DNA from 2 places in the Curtobacterium sp. MCBA15_012 genome. Region 2 is predicted to be linked to the other one. Evidence: riboswitches for the same ligand, from Rfam matches in the RefSeq annotation. Region 2 holds a riboswitch; the other holds the start of a gene.
What was found. Region 2 has a riboswitch for thiamine pyrophosphate ahead of thiM (hydroxyethylthiazole kinase). Riboswitches for the same ligand answer to the same signal wherever they lie in the genome.

Region 1 (7,506 bases), 290 kb from region 2:
ACGAAGATGCACGAGACGTCGGGCCTCAGCGATGAGATCCCGAACGGCGTCTCGCTCGCCGACGCCGAGTACCAGGTGCTCGAGTACATCCTCCAGCACGTCCCGGCAGCCGGGACCGCGCCGCTGGCCGGCAACACGATCGGGACCGACCGCGCCTTCCTGGCCAAGTACATGCCGCGCGTCGACGGTCACCTGCACTACCGCAGCGTCGACGTGTCCAGCATCAAGGAACTCTGCCGCCGGTGGTTCCCCCGCGTGTACTTCAACGCACCGGAGAAGCACGGCGGCCACCGCGCCCTCGCCGACATCCTCGAGTCGATCCGCGAGCTCGAGTACTACCGCCGCGCCGGGTTCGTCGCCGAGCCGGGCCCGACCACCGAGGACGTCCGGGCCGTCGCAGCCGAGGTCGTCGAGCAGTGGGAACCGCGGCTCGCGCAGCCCGCCGCCGAGTAGTGGTCCACAGCGCCGCCAGCGTGTACTACTATTGAGTGGTCGCCCGGGTAGCCCCGGAGCGAACATGGTGGATATAGCTCAGTTGGTAGAGCGCCTGGTTGTGGTCTAGGAGGTCGCGGGTTCGAGACCCGTTATTCACCCCGTACGAGAAGGCCCCCGTCGCGAGACGGGGGCCTTCTTCGTTCACTGCGAACCCGGGCCGATCCACGTTGCGCGCCACGCGGGCAGCTCGCCGACCCCACGGAACCGCGGCGCTCGCGCACCGACCTCCCGACCAGCCCGCTGTGCGACGATCGACGCGTGATGGAGATGTCCGCCGACGAGTTCGAGCAACTCGTGACCGACGAACTCGACCTGCTCCCCGACGAGATGGTCGACGGCCTCGACAACGTCGTCTTCGTCGTCGAGGACGAGCCCGAGGACGGTGCCGAGCTGTTCGGCGTCTACGAGGGGGTCGCCGCAACCGAGCGCGGCCAGTACGGCTTCGGTGAGCTCCCGGACCGGATCGTCGTGTTCCGGAAGCAGCACCTCGCCGAGTGCGACACCGTCGAGGAACTCCGTGACGAGGTGCACACCACCCTGGTGCACGAGATCGGCCACTTCTACGGCATCGACGACGAACGCCTCCACGAACTCGGCTGGGCGTAGCCCGACACCCAGGCACGACCGCAGCACGCCGGATGAACGACGAACAGCGCCGCACGCCGGACGAACGACGAACACCGCCGCACGCCGGACGAACGACGAACACCGCCGCACCCTGGACGCCTCAGGTCCGGACGACCACGTCCGCGAGTGACGCCGGGTCCTCCGCCGCGATGAACGCCGCCTCCTGCGCCGCCCACCGGTCCCACTCCCGCGCGAACACCTCGCCGTCGCGGCCGATGGCCCGCTCGTGCCGGACCGCGTCGTCGGCCTCGAGCCAGACACGCAGCGATGCCAGCGGAGCCGACCGCCGGGACAGGGCACCGCACCCCTCGACGATGAGCGGGCCGGCCGGGCCCACCGGCACCCACTCGGCCGGACGGGACGCTGCCCAGTCCCAGCGGCGGTACCCGGAGGGTGCGCCGAGGACCTGGTCGACGACCGCGTCCGATGCGGCGCGGAGACCGTCCCAGCCCGGGTAGACGTCGTCGAGGTGCACGACGGTCGCACCGAGCCGCGCCCCGAGGGCTCGCCCGAGAGTCGTCTTGCCGGTGCCGGACCGCCCGTCGACGAGGACGACGAGGCGCCCCACCGGCCCGGTACCGGCCGCCGACGCCGCCTCGACGAGCTCGTCCACCAACCCGGGAACGGGCCCGGGTCCAGGTCCGGACCCCAACCCGGGAACGGGCCCGGGTCCAGGTCCGGACCCCAACCCGGGAACGGGCCCGGGTCCAGGTCCGGACCCCAACCCGGGCAAGGGCCCCGGCCCAGGCACGGACCCCACCCCGGGCACGGACACCGACCCGGTCACGAGCTCCGACCCGATCGCCGACGCCGTCCAGCCCAGGGACGCCAGCGCATCCGACGCAGGCGCGCCGGACACCCCAGCCGCCCCACCCGCGACGCCCCGCACCACGTCCCCCTCAGACACGCCACACCCCCGCCGCGACGGACACCCCGATCGACACCGCCCCGACCCCGGCGAGCACCGCCAGCATCGCCCACTCCGGTCCGGCGAACCGCGCCGCCCGAGCCCACGTCCGCCGACCCGGCGCGCCGAACCCCCGCGACTCCATCGCGACCGCGAGGGTCGTCGCACGCCGCAGCGCCAGGACGAGCAACGCGAACGCCATCGACGCACCGCGTCGCAGCCGCCCGGTGTCCGCGACCCCGCGAGCACGCCGCGCGGCGCCGAGCTGGCGCCAGTCGTCGCCCAGCAGCGTCATCATCCGGATCGCGGCGAGCGCGCCGAGCACGAAGCGCGCCGGCAGCCGGAGGAGCTGCGCGAGCCCGTCCGCCAGGTCGGTGGGGTCGGCCCGGACGAACAGCGCGACGGCGGGCAGCCCCACGGCGAGGACCCGGAGGGCGGTCGCGAGCGCGAGTCCGAGCGACCCGTCCGTGACGTGCGCGAAGCCGAGGTCGAACCACTCCCGCCCCGACGGCCGTCCGTACAGCGCGATGCTCAGGGCGGTCAGCGGCACGGCGGCCAGGAGCGGCGCGGTCCGCAGCAGCAGGGTCCGCCACGGCAGGCGGAGGAGCGGGAGCAGCAGGACCTCGAGCGCGAGGGCGACCGCCGCCGACACCACGTCGAGGCTGAGGACCAGGCACGTCCCGAGTGCGAGCACCCCGAGCAGCGACGCGACGGGCTGCACCCCGCGGATGCCGCGGGGTCGGACGGGAGGCGCGGCTCGCGTCCCGGACACCGGCTCGCCGCCGCCGGTGGTCGCCCCCACCGCCGTGCCCACCTCGTCCGCGGAACGGCCGGGAGCGCGCACGGGCGCAGCTGCGGACGCGGGTGCCTCGGCGGCACCGGCACCAGCACCGGCCACGCCCTCGGGCCCCGCCGTCCCGAGGCCGGCCGGTCGCAGCCCGTCCTCCCCGAGCACGACCTCGTCCGCGTCGAGCGCCCGGACGAGGTCACGGTCGTGCGTCACCGCCACGATCGCGGTCCCGGCGTCGGCGAGCGCACCGAGCCGGTCGACCACGGCCTGCCAGGTGGCCCGGTCCTGACCGGACGTCGGTTCGTCGAGCACGAGGACCGACGGCTCCGCGGCGAGCACCGTGCCGATCGCGAGGCGCCGCTGCTCACCACCCGAGAGCGTGAACGGGTTGGCGTCGGCGAGGTGCTGCAGCCCGAGGTCGTCGAGGACCCGCTGCACCCGCTCGTCGACGTCCGTCCGGCCGAGGGCTCGCGGACCGGTGGCGAGTTCCTCGCGGACCGTCCGGGCGACGAACTGGTGCTCGGGGTCCTGGAACACGGTGCCGATGCGTGCGGCGAGCTCGCGACTGGTCCACGCCGACGGAGCAGGTCCGACGGAGCCCTGCCCGGCGCCGTCGCCGCCCCGCAGCGTGTCGGTCGCGGCGAGCGACCCGGCGGCCGGCGGCAGCAGGCCCGCGAGCGTCAGCCCGAGCGTCGACTTGCCGACGCCGTTCGGGCCGGTGATCGCGAGGACTCGTCCGGCTCGGACCTCGAGGTCGATGCCCGTGCCGACCGGGTGGTGTCGGCCCCGTGCGGTGCCGAGGTCGCGCGCGACGAGCAGCGGCGCACCGAGGACACCCCCGGAGGCTCCCGCCCCGGACAGCCGGAGCACCGCGCCACCGGACCGCGCCGCACCACCCGACCGCGCCGATCCCCGCGCCGGCTCCGACCCGGGCACCCACACGCCGGCCGCGCCGAGCGCCGCACCGTGCTCGGCGAGCACCTCCGCGGGCGGCCCGTCGGCGACGACCCCGCCCTCGGGCTCGAGCAGCACGAGCCGGTCGACCAGGTCGAGCCACGTGCCGATCCGGTGTTCGACGACGAGCAGGGTGGCGCCGGTCTCGTCGAGCACGGCCCGGACCGCGTCGTGGACCTGGGCGACCCCCGCGGGATCGAGGTTGGCGCACGGCTCGTCGAGGACGAGGGCGCCCGGACGCATCGCCAGCACGCCGGCGAGGGCGAGCCGCTGCCGCTGCCCGCCGGACAGCGCGGTCGTCGAGCGGTCGAGCGGCAGGTCCAGTCCGACGACGTCGAGCGCGTGGCGTACCCGGCGCCAGGTCTCGTCGCGCGGGACACCGGTGTTCTCGCAGCCGAAGGCCACGTCGTCCCCGACCCGCGACATCACGGTGTGCGCCTCGGGGTCCTGCATGACGAGGCCGACACGCCCGCGCACCGATCCGGGCGGCCGGTCGTCGACGAGCACCGTGCCCTGCACCGCGGCTGCGGTGTCGTCGTCGGGGTCGGGTTCGTCGGGCAGCACGGCGGCGACCGCACGCAGCAGCGTCGACTTCCCCGCGCCGGACGGCCCGACGACGGCGACGCGCTCCCCCGGGCGGACCACCAGGTCGACGCCGCGCACGGCCCACCTGTCGCGCGCCGCGTAGCGCCAGCCCCAGTCACGGAACTCGATGCCGGCCGCGCCGCTCGACCCGGAGGGCGCACCCACGGCCTCGACGGCGCCGGCGTCCGCGGGCCCCGCCGCGGTGTGACCGGCGCCCGCGGACACGGTCGTCACGCTCGGGAGGCCGCGCTCGACCGCTTGGTGTGCTCGCGTCCCGCGGCGAACTGCGACAGCACCCCGGTGGCGGCGAGCGCCCGCACGACCAGCCACGACCCGGCACCGGCGATGACCGCGCCGGAGACGATGCCGCAGACGACGTAGACGACCTTGAAGCCGGCGTCCAGGCCCGGGTACCAGAGCACCGTGTCGTTCAGGCCCATCGCGAGGCCGGCTGCGGCGCCTGCGAGGACGACCACGGGCAGGCGGTAGGCGCGGTACAGGAACAGCGCGAGGACGAGTTCGGCGCCGAGGCCCTGGACGAGTCCGGCCTCGAGGGTGAGCCATCCCCACTGGGTGCCGAGCAGCGCCTCGACCGAGGCAGCGACGATCTCGGCGTACAGTGCGGCGCCGGGCTTCCGCACGATGATCGCGACGACCGGTCCGGCGAGCAACCAGACGCCGCCGAACAGCGACTGCGAGCCCGGCAGGACGAGCGCGCTCACGGTGCTGAGGGGCTCGTAGCCGAACTCCCAGAGCTTGAAGACGACGCCGATGGCGACCGCGAGGACGCTCGCGACGACGATGTCGACGACGCGCCAGCGCAGCGAGCGCCCGGTCGTCGTGGACGGTGCGGTGGACTGCATGGTTGCAGGCATGGTGCTGACTCCTCCCTGCGCCGGCATGATCCGGATCAGGTTCGACGGTCGGAGCGCCGTTCGCTCCCTCTCAGCCCGGTGGACCCGGACTCCCGTGTGTGTAGGCGTCAGTCTAGACGCGCGCCGGTCGCGCGCCGCGACCCGTGCGCAGACCGGTCGCGTCGGTCGCGTGACGCGACCACGGACGCAACGGGAGGCCCGTGGCGGCGTCGCCACGGGCCTCCCGTCCGTCATCGGGTCACTTCTTGAGTGCGCGCACCAGCTTCGCGAGCGCCTTGCCGGTCACCCAGATGGTCGGGATGCTCACCGCGAGCAGGGAGATGAGGTTCGGCTCGAACTGCAGGTCCTGTCCCGGGCGGCGGACGTACGCGCCCACCGGGATCGAGAGGCCACCGCCCCCGCCGCCTCCGTTGTCGCCGTCGCCGCCGGCACCGAAGCCGTACCAGCCGAGCGACACGGGGATGAGGGTCTGGTCGCCGACCTCGATCGGCTCGCCGTAGTTGGTGGAGACGCCGACCGGGCGCACCTTGTCCGCGATCTGGCTCACGATGTCAGTCATGCGCGCGAGGCTACTCGGCCGTTCCTCCACAGCCCGTGGCCCGCGCGCTGCTGTCCACTGCGGGGCCTCGTCTGCGGACGCGGGCAGGTCACGCCGATATGTTGGCGGGACCCACCACTGGAGGACCGTTTGCACACCTGGCCCGGCAACCCGTACCCACTCGGCGCGACCTACGACGGCAGCGGCACCAACTTCGCCCTGTTCAGCGAGGTGGCAGAGCGGGTCGAGCTCTGCCTGTTCGACGCCGCGGGGCACGAGGAACGCGTCGACCTGGTCGAGGTGGACGCGTACGTCTGGCACGCCTACCTGCCGAACATCGCCCCGGGACAGGAGTACGGCTTCCGTGTGCACGCGCCGTACGACCCCGAGAGCGGGGTCCGGGGCAACCCGTCGAAGCTCCTGCTCGACCCGTACGCCAAGGCGACGAGCGGCGAGATCGACTGGGACCAGTCGCTCTTCTCGTACACGTTCGGCGACCCCGACTCCACGAACGACGACGACTCCGCCTCGCACATGATGAAGGGCGTCGTCATCAACCCCTTCTTCGACTGGCAGGGCGACCGGGCACCCGGGATCCCCTACGGCGAGACGGTCATCTACGAAGCGCACGTCAAGGGCCTCACCGAGACCCACCCCGACGTGCCCGAGGAACAGCGCGGAACGTACGCGGGCGTGGCGCACCCGGCGGTCATCGAGCACCTCAAGCGCCTCGGCGTCACCACGCTCGAGCTCATGCCCGTGCACCAGTTCGTGAACGACTCGACCCTGCAGGAGAAGGGGCTGTCGAACTACTGGGGCTACAACACCATCGGGTTCTTCGCCCCGCACTCGCACTACTCGGCCTCGGGCGACCAGGGCCAGCAGGTGCAGGAGTTCAAGGCGATGGTGCGCGAGCTGCACCGCGCCGGCATCGAGGTCGTGCTCGACGTCGTCTACAACCACACCGCCGAGGGCAACCACCTCGGCCCGACGCTGTCGTTCCGCGGCATCGACAACGCCGCGTACTACCGGCTCGTCGACGACGACAAGCGCTACTACATGGACTACACGGGCACCGGGAACTCGCTCAACGTCGGGCACCCGCACTCGCTGCAGCTCATCATGGACTCGCTGCGCTACTGGGTGACCGAGATGCACGTCGACGGCTTCCGCTTCGACCTCGCGGCCGCGCTCGCCCGCGAGTTCTACGAGGTCGACCGGCTCGCGGCGTTCTTCGAACTGGTGCAGCAGGACCCGGTGGTGTCGCAGGTGAAGCTCATCGCCGAGCCCTGGGACGTCGGCCCCGGCGGCTACCAGGTCGGCAACTTCCCGCCGCAGTGGTCCGAGTGGAACGGCAAGTACCGCGACACCGTGCGCGACTTCTGGCGCGGTGAACCGGCGACGCTCGGCGAGTTCGCGTCGCGCATCTCCGGTTCGGCCGACCTCTACGAACACGACGGCCGCACGCCCAAGGCGAGCATCAACTTCATCACCGCGCACGACGGCTTCACGCTGTACGACCTCGTCGCCTACAACGAGAAGCACAACGAGGCCAACGGCGAGGACAACAACGACGGCGAGAGCCACAACCGGTCCTGGAACTCCGGGGTCGAGGGTCCGACCGACGACGAGACCGTGAACGCGCTCCGACTGCAGCGTCGACGCAACTTCCTCGCCACGCTGCTGCTCAGCCAGGGCGTGCCGATGATCGCGCACGGCGACGAACTCGGCCGCA
Region 2 (7,506 bases):
GACCGCGTCCAGGTCGGCTACACCGACGCCACCGGTGCGGCGAAGACCGTGACGGTGACCCTGACGGCCGGCCCCGCCGCCTAGCCGCGGAGCGACGGCCGCCCCGGACCGGGACGACCGCCGCCGACCCGGTCAGGGCGTCAGGGCGTCAGGACCGCGCGCACCACGCTCCGGTACACGTTCGCCGGGGAGTCCGTCCGGAAGGCCGTCTCCCCGGCGACCGTGCGTCCGACGCGCGCGAAGCCGTGACCGGCAGCGTGCACGATCGTCACGGGCTCCGGGCGGCCGGGACGGCGCAGGTGCGACACGGTCCACGGAGCGGCCCAGAAGCGGGCGAGGCGGGGGTCGCCGTCGGCGACCGCCGGCGGCAGGTCCGGCACGTCGGGTCCGCCGCCCGCCCTGCGGGCGAGCAGGTCGGCCCGGAGCGACCCCGTGCGGAACGGGAAGGTCCACGTCGGACCGATGCCGAGCCGCCCGGCCAGGAGCGCGACCGTCCGCTCGGGCGGCAGGGACGCGACCACGACGTCGTCGGCACCGTCGACGACGGTGTCGGACCAGGCCTGGAGGCGCGTCCTGCGCCCGTCGGGCAGCTGCTGTTCCAGGGTGACCGGCTCGGTGCCGTCCTGCCAGGGCACGAGGAGCGCCTGCGTCGGCTCCGGCAGGGTGCCGAGCCGGCCGACCAGGCCGGCCTCGACGAGTTCGCGGCCCGCCTCGGTGCGGAGCACGGTCGGGTTCCAGCGTCGGCCGACGAGCCCCTGGAGCGTCCCGAGCGCGGCCGCGCTGATGCGCGGACCGGCGAGGGGCGGCTCGGGCGGGGCCTCCGGGAGCGGTTCGAGCTCCCGCTGCGGTCGTGCCGGAGCGGGCTCGGTGGCCCGCACGCCGTCGAGGACCGCGAAGACGAGGTCGTCGGTCGCGAGCAGGCGCGCGAGCGGGCGCTCGACCGTGACGTCGACGCGGTGCCGACCGGTGACGAACAGCAGGTGGGCGCCGGCGACGTCGCGCTCGTCGTCCGGGCGCACGTACTCGACGAGGCGCGCGGGGGCACCGGCGGCCGTCCAGGCGTCGCAGCCGACCAGGCGGAGGCCCTCGACCGAGCCCGGGAGCCGCTCGAGCAGACCGGTGTGCTCCTCGGCGATGGTGCGCTCGCTCGGGCGGGACCGCACGGTGAGCACGACGTCGTCACCGGTGAGGCGGAGGTCCGCCTGCGGGTGCTCCTCGCGGCGCCAGTGGTCGGGGCGGCGGAGGGTCAGCCGGGCGGTCCGGTCCTCGGTGCCGAGGGGGACGGGAGCGGGCATGCCCCGAGGCTACGGGTGGGGTGCTGCGCGGACGGACGCGGCTCGCCGGGAGCGTCCGGGACACGAGGTCGGGCGGTGGTGGCTCACGGTGCCCGGCGGGGTCGGCGCTCGGGTGGCGGTGGCACGGGCTTCGCGGCCACGACGTCGTCGAGCGGGACCTCGACCGGGCCTCGGCGGGTGTCGACCGTGACGGTCGACGCCGTCCGGGCCGTCAGCACCCCGAGGGCGTCCCGGGCGCCGTCACCGTGCCGGGCGCGCACGACGAGCCGGTCGCCGAGGGCCGCGGCGCGGAGCACCGCGAGGGCGCGGGACCGGGCGAGGGCGTCCTGGTCGGTCGCCGCCGGGGGTGCGACGGGACCGGTCGGCGCCGGCGGACGGGCCGCGGCGTGGTCGACCCCGCCGCCCGTCGCGCCGCCCGTCGCGCCGCCGGTCGTGTGGTCGCTCGGGTGGTCCTGCACGCTCCCGACGGTAGCGGGCGCGGTCCGGGTCGCGCCGGGTCGGCACGCCTAGGGTGGACGGATGGACAAGGCACGCGTCGACAGCTGGATCTGGGCGGTGCGGATCACGAAGACCCGCTCCGCGGCGACCGCGGCGTGCAAGGCCGGCCACGTCCGGGTGAACGGCGAACGCGCGAAGCCGGCGCAGACGGTCGGTCCGGGCGACGAGGTCCGCGTGCGCCAGGCCGGGTTCGACCGGATCGTCGTCGTGACGGGGATCATCCTCAAGCGCACGAGCGCGCCCGAGGCCGCGAAGCACTTCGAGGACCGCACGCCGCCGCGGCTCCCCCGTGAGGAGGCCGGGTTCGTCCCGATGCGCGACCCCGGGACCGGGCGGCCGAGCAAGCGGGAGCGCCGCGACCTCGAGAAGCTCCGCGGGTACTGAACCCCCGCAGTCCGGTCAGCGTGGCCCGGTCGGTCCGGTCCGGTCGGTCAGACGAAGCGGACGGTCTGCTGCATCCGGTCGCGGACGTCGAACACGTCGACGCTGCCCTCGGGCGACCACACGCCGCTGAGCACCTGACCGAGTGCGCTGCGCCGGACCACGAACGCCGTGGGCTTCCGCGGGGAGCCGACGACCTGCACGTCCTCGTCGACGGCGCCGTCGGGGACGACCAGGAGACGCCCGGTGAAGCGGACCCGCGTCTGCTTCTGCACGGCTCGGGCCGCGCGTACGAGTTCCTTGACCGGCCGCTCCCCCGGTGCGAGCGTCTCGCCGACGACCTCGCCGTGCTCGATGCGCACCGGACCGCCCCAGTCGATCGACTCGACGGCCCAGAGCCCGCTCGGGGTGAGCACCGCGTGGTCGAGCTTGCCCTCGGCCCCGGCGTCGAGGTCGTGCCACACCGTCACGCCGATGCCCATGCCGGCGACGATCGCGGCGGTGGCCTCCTCTGCCAGGGCCTCGCCGAGGAGGCGCCGGACGTGCCGCGGGGCGGAGCGGACGAGCGCGGGGTCGTACGGGTCCTCGATCGGGTCGCCGAGGCCGACCCACTCCCGCTCGGCCTGCAGGAACACCTCGCGCGACCGACCGCCGGGGTGTCCGTGGGACCGCGCCCGGGGGCGGGAGTCGCGACGCGCTGCCGGAGGTGCGTACTCGTCGCGACCGGAGCCGTCCCTCCAGACCGAGGAGCCCGACGGACCGGACGCGCCCTGCCCGCTCGTGGCGCGCGATCCCGCGTCGTAGGCCCGGCGTGCCGCGGGCGTGCCGATGCGTTCCCAGGCGAGCTGCACCTGGCGGAAGCGTCGGGGGTCGCCGCCGAGGTCGGGGTGGGACTCGCGGGCGGCGCGACGGTAGGCTCGGCGCAGGTCGTCGTCGTCGGCGGTCGCGGGGACGCCGAGGACCTCGTAGGGGGTGGCGTCGGCCGGGCTGTCGGTCATGGCCCTGCGACAGTACCCGAGGCGGGGTCGGAGCCGGCCGCGTGCGGGCTGCACGGCGGCTGGACGCCTGCCGCCGGTCAGGGCGCGGTGACGGCGTCCCGGATCGCGTCGGCGTTCGCCTCGAGGTACGCCACGTCGGCGCGGTAGAGCTCCGCGTGCCCGTGTTCCAGGTCGCTGACGAACTTCGGGTTGCCGGCGGCGGCCTCGGTCTCCATCGTCGTGACGAGGGCGACGAGGGACGCCGTCATCGTGTCGACGAGGACACCGCGCGACCGGTCGTCCAGGCCGTAGGCGCGGCAGAACTCCGCGGCACGGGCGAGCCGCTCGCCCAGGGACGGTGCGGTGCTCCCCTCGACGACGCCCGTCGTGAAGGGGGCGAACCGGTAGACGGCGCTCGCGACGTCCCAGACCCGCGGGCCGGGGTGCGCGGTGTCGAAGTCGATGAGGCCGCTCGCGGCGATGCCGTCGTAGACGCAGTTGTAGGGGGCGAAGTCGCCGTGCACGATCGTCTCGACCGGCAGCCGCTCGGCCTGCGACCAGACGTCGGCTGCGCTGCGCGGGTACGTGGCGGCGGCGTCGTGGTACTGCCGGAGCAGCCGGGCCGAGGTGACGAGCGCGGCCTCGCTCGCGATCTCCGCGGTCCACGGGTAGTTGCCCGCGGTGCCCGGGACGAAGGTCACCGTCTCGAGGACGTCGCCGAGGGCGATCGGTTCCGGTGCGGCGACGAAGCCCTGCTCGTGCAGGTGCGCGAGCAGGTGGTGCACGGTCGGTGTCCACGGCCCCGCAGGACGGTGGACACGGTCGTCGGCTCTCGTGACGCGTTCCATCGTGGACCTCCTGTCGGCACGTCTCCGTCGACGTGGGGGCCAGCGTACCGGCGACGGGGCCCCGGTGGGCGATCTGGTCGCGATCCGCGGTCAGGGCGTCGCGGGAGCACCCTGCTGCCCCCACCCGCGATCGCGGTCAGGGCGTCGTCGGAGCGCCCTCGTGGTCCTGCTCGCGGAACCACCCGGGGCCGCGCACCTCGGCACCGAGCGCCTCGACGCGGGACCGCAGGCCACGGTCCGCCGTGACCACGACGACGGGCGCGTCGCCCGCGTCGACGGCGGCTCCGGCGGCCGCCACGATCGCGTCGTCCCCGGACCCCTCGGCACGCACGACCTCGACCGCGCCCGCGGCGTCGGCAGCGGCACGGGCCTCGCCCTCGAGGACCACGGTCCACCGCGGCCACCACCGGGTGAACCCGAGCCCGAGCGACGCCGCCGGCAACCCGGCCGCGGCGAGCGCCGTCACGGTGTCGAGCAGCCGTCCGGCCGCGCCCGCCCGGTCGCGCCACCACCCGTCCGGCACGCTGCCGACGACGTTCGCGGCGTCGACGACGACGTGCGGGGTGGTCGGCACCGCGGCACGGAGCGCGGGCCAGGAGGCGCCGAACCCGGGGTGGAGCGGCAGGTCGTCGACCTCGTCGACGGGCACCCAGGACAGCGCGAGGCTCTCGCGGTCGGCGATCACCGGTTCGAAGGGCCGGGAGGCGCGCCCCACGACGGTCGTGTAGGTCCAGAACCCCAGGTCGAGCACGGACGTGTGCCGCAGGGTGACGCCGTCGGCCGGCACGCCGGCCTCCTCGGCGGACTCGCGGAGCGCCGCGCGCACGGGGTCCTCGCCCTGGTGGCGGGCGCCGCCCGGGATCCCCCAGGTGCCGCCGTGGTGGCTCCACTCGACGCGGTGCTGCAGGAGCACCCGTCCGGCGCCGTCGTCGACGAGCAACCCGGCGGCGCCGAAGCGGCCCCAGGCCTTGGTGCCGTCGGGTCCGACCGCCCAGGCGTCCCCGGGGTCGCGGGGGCCGGGTGGCGGTCCGGGAGGCGTTGCGCGCTGCACCCGTCAACCCTGGCACAGGGTCCCCCGGGTCCGTCCGGCGAGGTCGCTGGACGTCACCGCGCGGCCCGTCCCCCGACCGGAGGACCGGGCGCGGACCGAGCGCGGGCCGGGCGGCGGGCCGGACCACGGGCCGGGCGGCGGACCGGTGGTGGACGCTCGCCGACGCCCCTCCCGCAGGGCCCCGGAGCTCGTGTACGGTGACGCTCGAGACACGGGGTGCCGCCACCGGGCGGCTGAGATCACACCCGTCGAACCTGCTCGAGCTCGTACTCGCGAAGGGATCGTCCATGGAGAACGCTGCGCCCTCCCCTGCCTGGGCACACCGCACCGCCGAACTGCTCGAGGCCGTCCGCGCCCGGGCACCGCTCGTGCAGTGCATCACGAACACGGTGGTGCAGAACGTGACCGCGAACGTGCTGCTCGCGCTCGGCGCCTCGGCCGCGATGGTCGACGTGCCGACCGAGGCCGGGCCGTTCGCCCGCGTCGCGGACGCCCTGCTCGTGAACACGGGCACGCCGCACGCGGAGCCGCGGGTCGCGTCCGTCGAGGCCGCCACCGCCGCCGTCGACGCCGGCACCCCCTGGGTGCTCGACCCGGTCGCGGTCGGCTCGCTCCCGGTGCGCACCGCGCTCGCCCGCGAGCTCCTCGCGCTCCGTCCCACGGTGCTGCGCGGCAACGCCTCCGAGGTCCTCGCCGTGCTCGGCGCCTCGGCCGGCGGGCGCGGCGTGGACAGCACGGTCGGCCCCGACGACGCGCTCGCGGCCGCCGTCGCCGCGTCGGACGGGAGGACCGTGGGCGCGCTGGCCGTGTCGGGTCCGGTCGACCTGCTGGTCGCGCCCGGCACCGGGACGGTGCGCGTCGCGAACGGCACGGAACTGCTCACGCGGATCACGGGCGGCGGGTGCGCCCTCGGCGCCGTCGTCGCCGCCTTCACCGCGGTCGCCCCGGACGACCCCGGCGCGGCCGCCGTCGCGGCCACCGTGGTGCACACGGTCGCGGCCGAGCTCGCCGCCCGGGACGCCGGCGGTCCGGGCACGTTCCAGCCGCTCTTCCTCGACCGGCTGGCCGCGCTCACCCCGGACGACGTCGTCCGCGAGGCCCGCGTCACGGTCACGGCCGCCCCGGTCGGTGCCGGCACGACGGACGGCGTCCGGTCGTGACCGCCGACCTCGGCGTGTACCTGGTCACCGACGGGGCGCTCTGCGACCGGCACGGCGTCGGCGTGCTCGGCGTCGTCCGCGCCGCGGTACAGGCCGGCGTCCGGACCGTGCAGGTGCGCGACAAGACGGCCTCGGCACGGGACCTGCTCGCGCTGACCGCGGCCGTCGCCGACGCGGTGGGCGACCGTGCCACGGTGGTGGTCGACGACCGCCTCGACGTCGCGCTCGCCGCCCGGGTCGCCGGACACCGGGTCGCCGGGGTGCACCTCGGACAGTCCGACCTGCCCGTGACGGCCGCGCGGGCGCTCCTCGGCCCGGACGCCCACGTCGGCCTCACCGCGAACACGCCGGCGCACCTGGCCGCCGTCGACCGGCTGCCCCGCGGCACCGTCGACCTGCTCGGCGTCGGGGTCGTGCACCCCACCTCGACGAAGCCCGACCACCCGGCACCGCTCGGCCACGCGGGGGTCGCGCGGATCGCGGCCGCCACCGACGTGCCGTGCGTGGCGATCGGCGGCGTGGGCCTCGACGACGTCCCGGCGCTCCACGCGGCCGGCGTCGCCGGGGTGGCCGTGGTGTCCGGGATCTGCGCGGCGGCCGACCCCGGCGCGGCGGCGGTCGCGTACCTGGCGGCGTGGGCCGGCGTCGCCGACCTCCGCGACGGGGTCGGAGCCGTCCACGGGACGGAGCCGGACCCGACCGCGGGCGGCGATCCGCGCCTCCAGGCCGGTGCCGTGCCGGACGGGGGCCGACGGTGACCCGGCCGACGGTCGCGGGCGGGGACCCGCGTCCGGTCGTGCCGCGCGTGCTGGCGATCGCGGGGACCGACCCGACCGGCGGCGCCGGGCTGCAGGCCGACCTCAAGGCGATCGCGGCGCACGACGGCTACGGGATGGGCGTGGTGACCGCGCTCGTGGCGCAGAACACGCACGGCGTGCGGTCGGTGCACGTGCCCGACGTGCGGTTCCTGCGGGAGCAGCTCGACGCCGTGTCCGACGACGTCGAGGTCGACGCCGTGAAGGTCGGGATGCTCGGCACCGCGGCCGTGGTGCGCGAGGTGACCGCGTGGCTCCGCGAGCACCGGCCGCCGGTGGTCGTCGTCGACCCGGTGATGGTGGCCACGAGCGGCGACCGGCTGCTCGACGAGGACGCCACCGACGCGGTGCGCGCGCTGCTCGGCCTCGCCGACCTCGTGACGCCGAACCGACCGGAGCTCGCCGTGCTGGCGGAGCTCGCCGGGGACGCCGACGCCGCGGACCCGGCGCTCCTCGTCGCGCGGACCTGGGACGTCCGGGT

Region 1: linked by a shared signal. The riboswitch ahead of QOL15_RS05105 (ECF transporter S component) and the one ahead of thiM (hydroxyethylthiazole kinase) in region 2 are both predicted to bind thiamine pyrophosphate.

Annotation. Positions count from the first base shown of each region.
Region 1 is NZ_CP126267.1:1,113,754-1,121,259, reverse strand. It holds gene orn (oligoribonuclease) at 1-453, shown strand, start outside; tRNA gene QOL15_RS05125 (tRNA-His) at 521-593, shown strand; gene QOL15_RS05120 (metallopeptidase family protein) at 757-1,101, shown strand; gene QOL15_RS05115 (ATP-binding protein) at 1,223-1,735, opposite strand; gene QOL15_RS05110 (ATP-binding cassette domain-containing protein) at 2,022-4,583, opposite strand; gene QOL15_RS05105 (ECF transporter S component) at 4,589-5,233, opposite strand; TPP riboswitch at 5,228-5,339, opposite strand; gene QOL15_RS05100 (hypothetical protein) at 5,472-5,792, opposite strand; gene glgX (glycogen debranching protein GlgX) at 5,922-7,506, shown strand, end outside.
Region 2 is NZ_CP126267.1:1,404,702-1,412,207, reverse strand. It holds gene QOL15_RS06530 (S1C family serine protease) at 1-84, shown strand, start outside; gene QOL15_RS06525 (hypothetical protein) at 141-1,295, opposite strand; gene QOL15_RS06520 (hypothetical protein) at 1,379-1,753, opposite strand; gene QOL15_RS06515 (RNA-binding S4 domain-containing protein) at 1,815-2,177, shown strand; gene QOL15_RS06510 (DnaJ domain-containing protein) at 2,225-3,172, opposite strand; gene QOL15_RS06505 (phosphotransferase enzyme family protein) at 3,250-3,999, opposite strand; gene QOL15_RS06500 (NUDIX domain-containing protein) at 4,136-5,050, opposite strand; TPP riboswitch at 5,253-5,349, shown strand; gene thiM (hydroxyethylthiazole kinase) at 5,338-6,210, shown strand; gene thiE (thiamine phosphate synthase) at 6,207-6,968, shown strand; gene thiD (bifunctional hydroxymethylpyrimidine kinase/phosphomethylpyrimidine kinase) at 6,965-7,506, shown strand, end outside.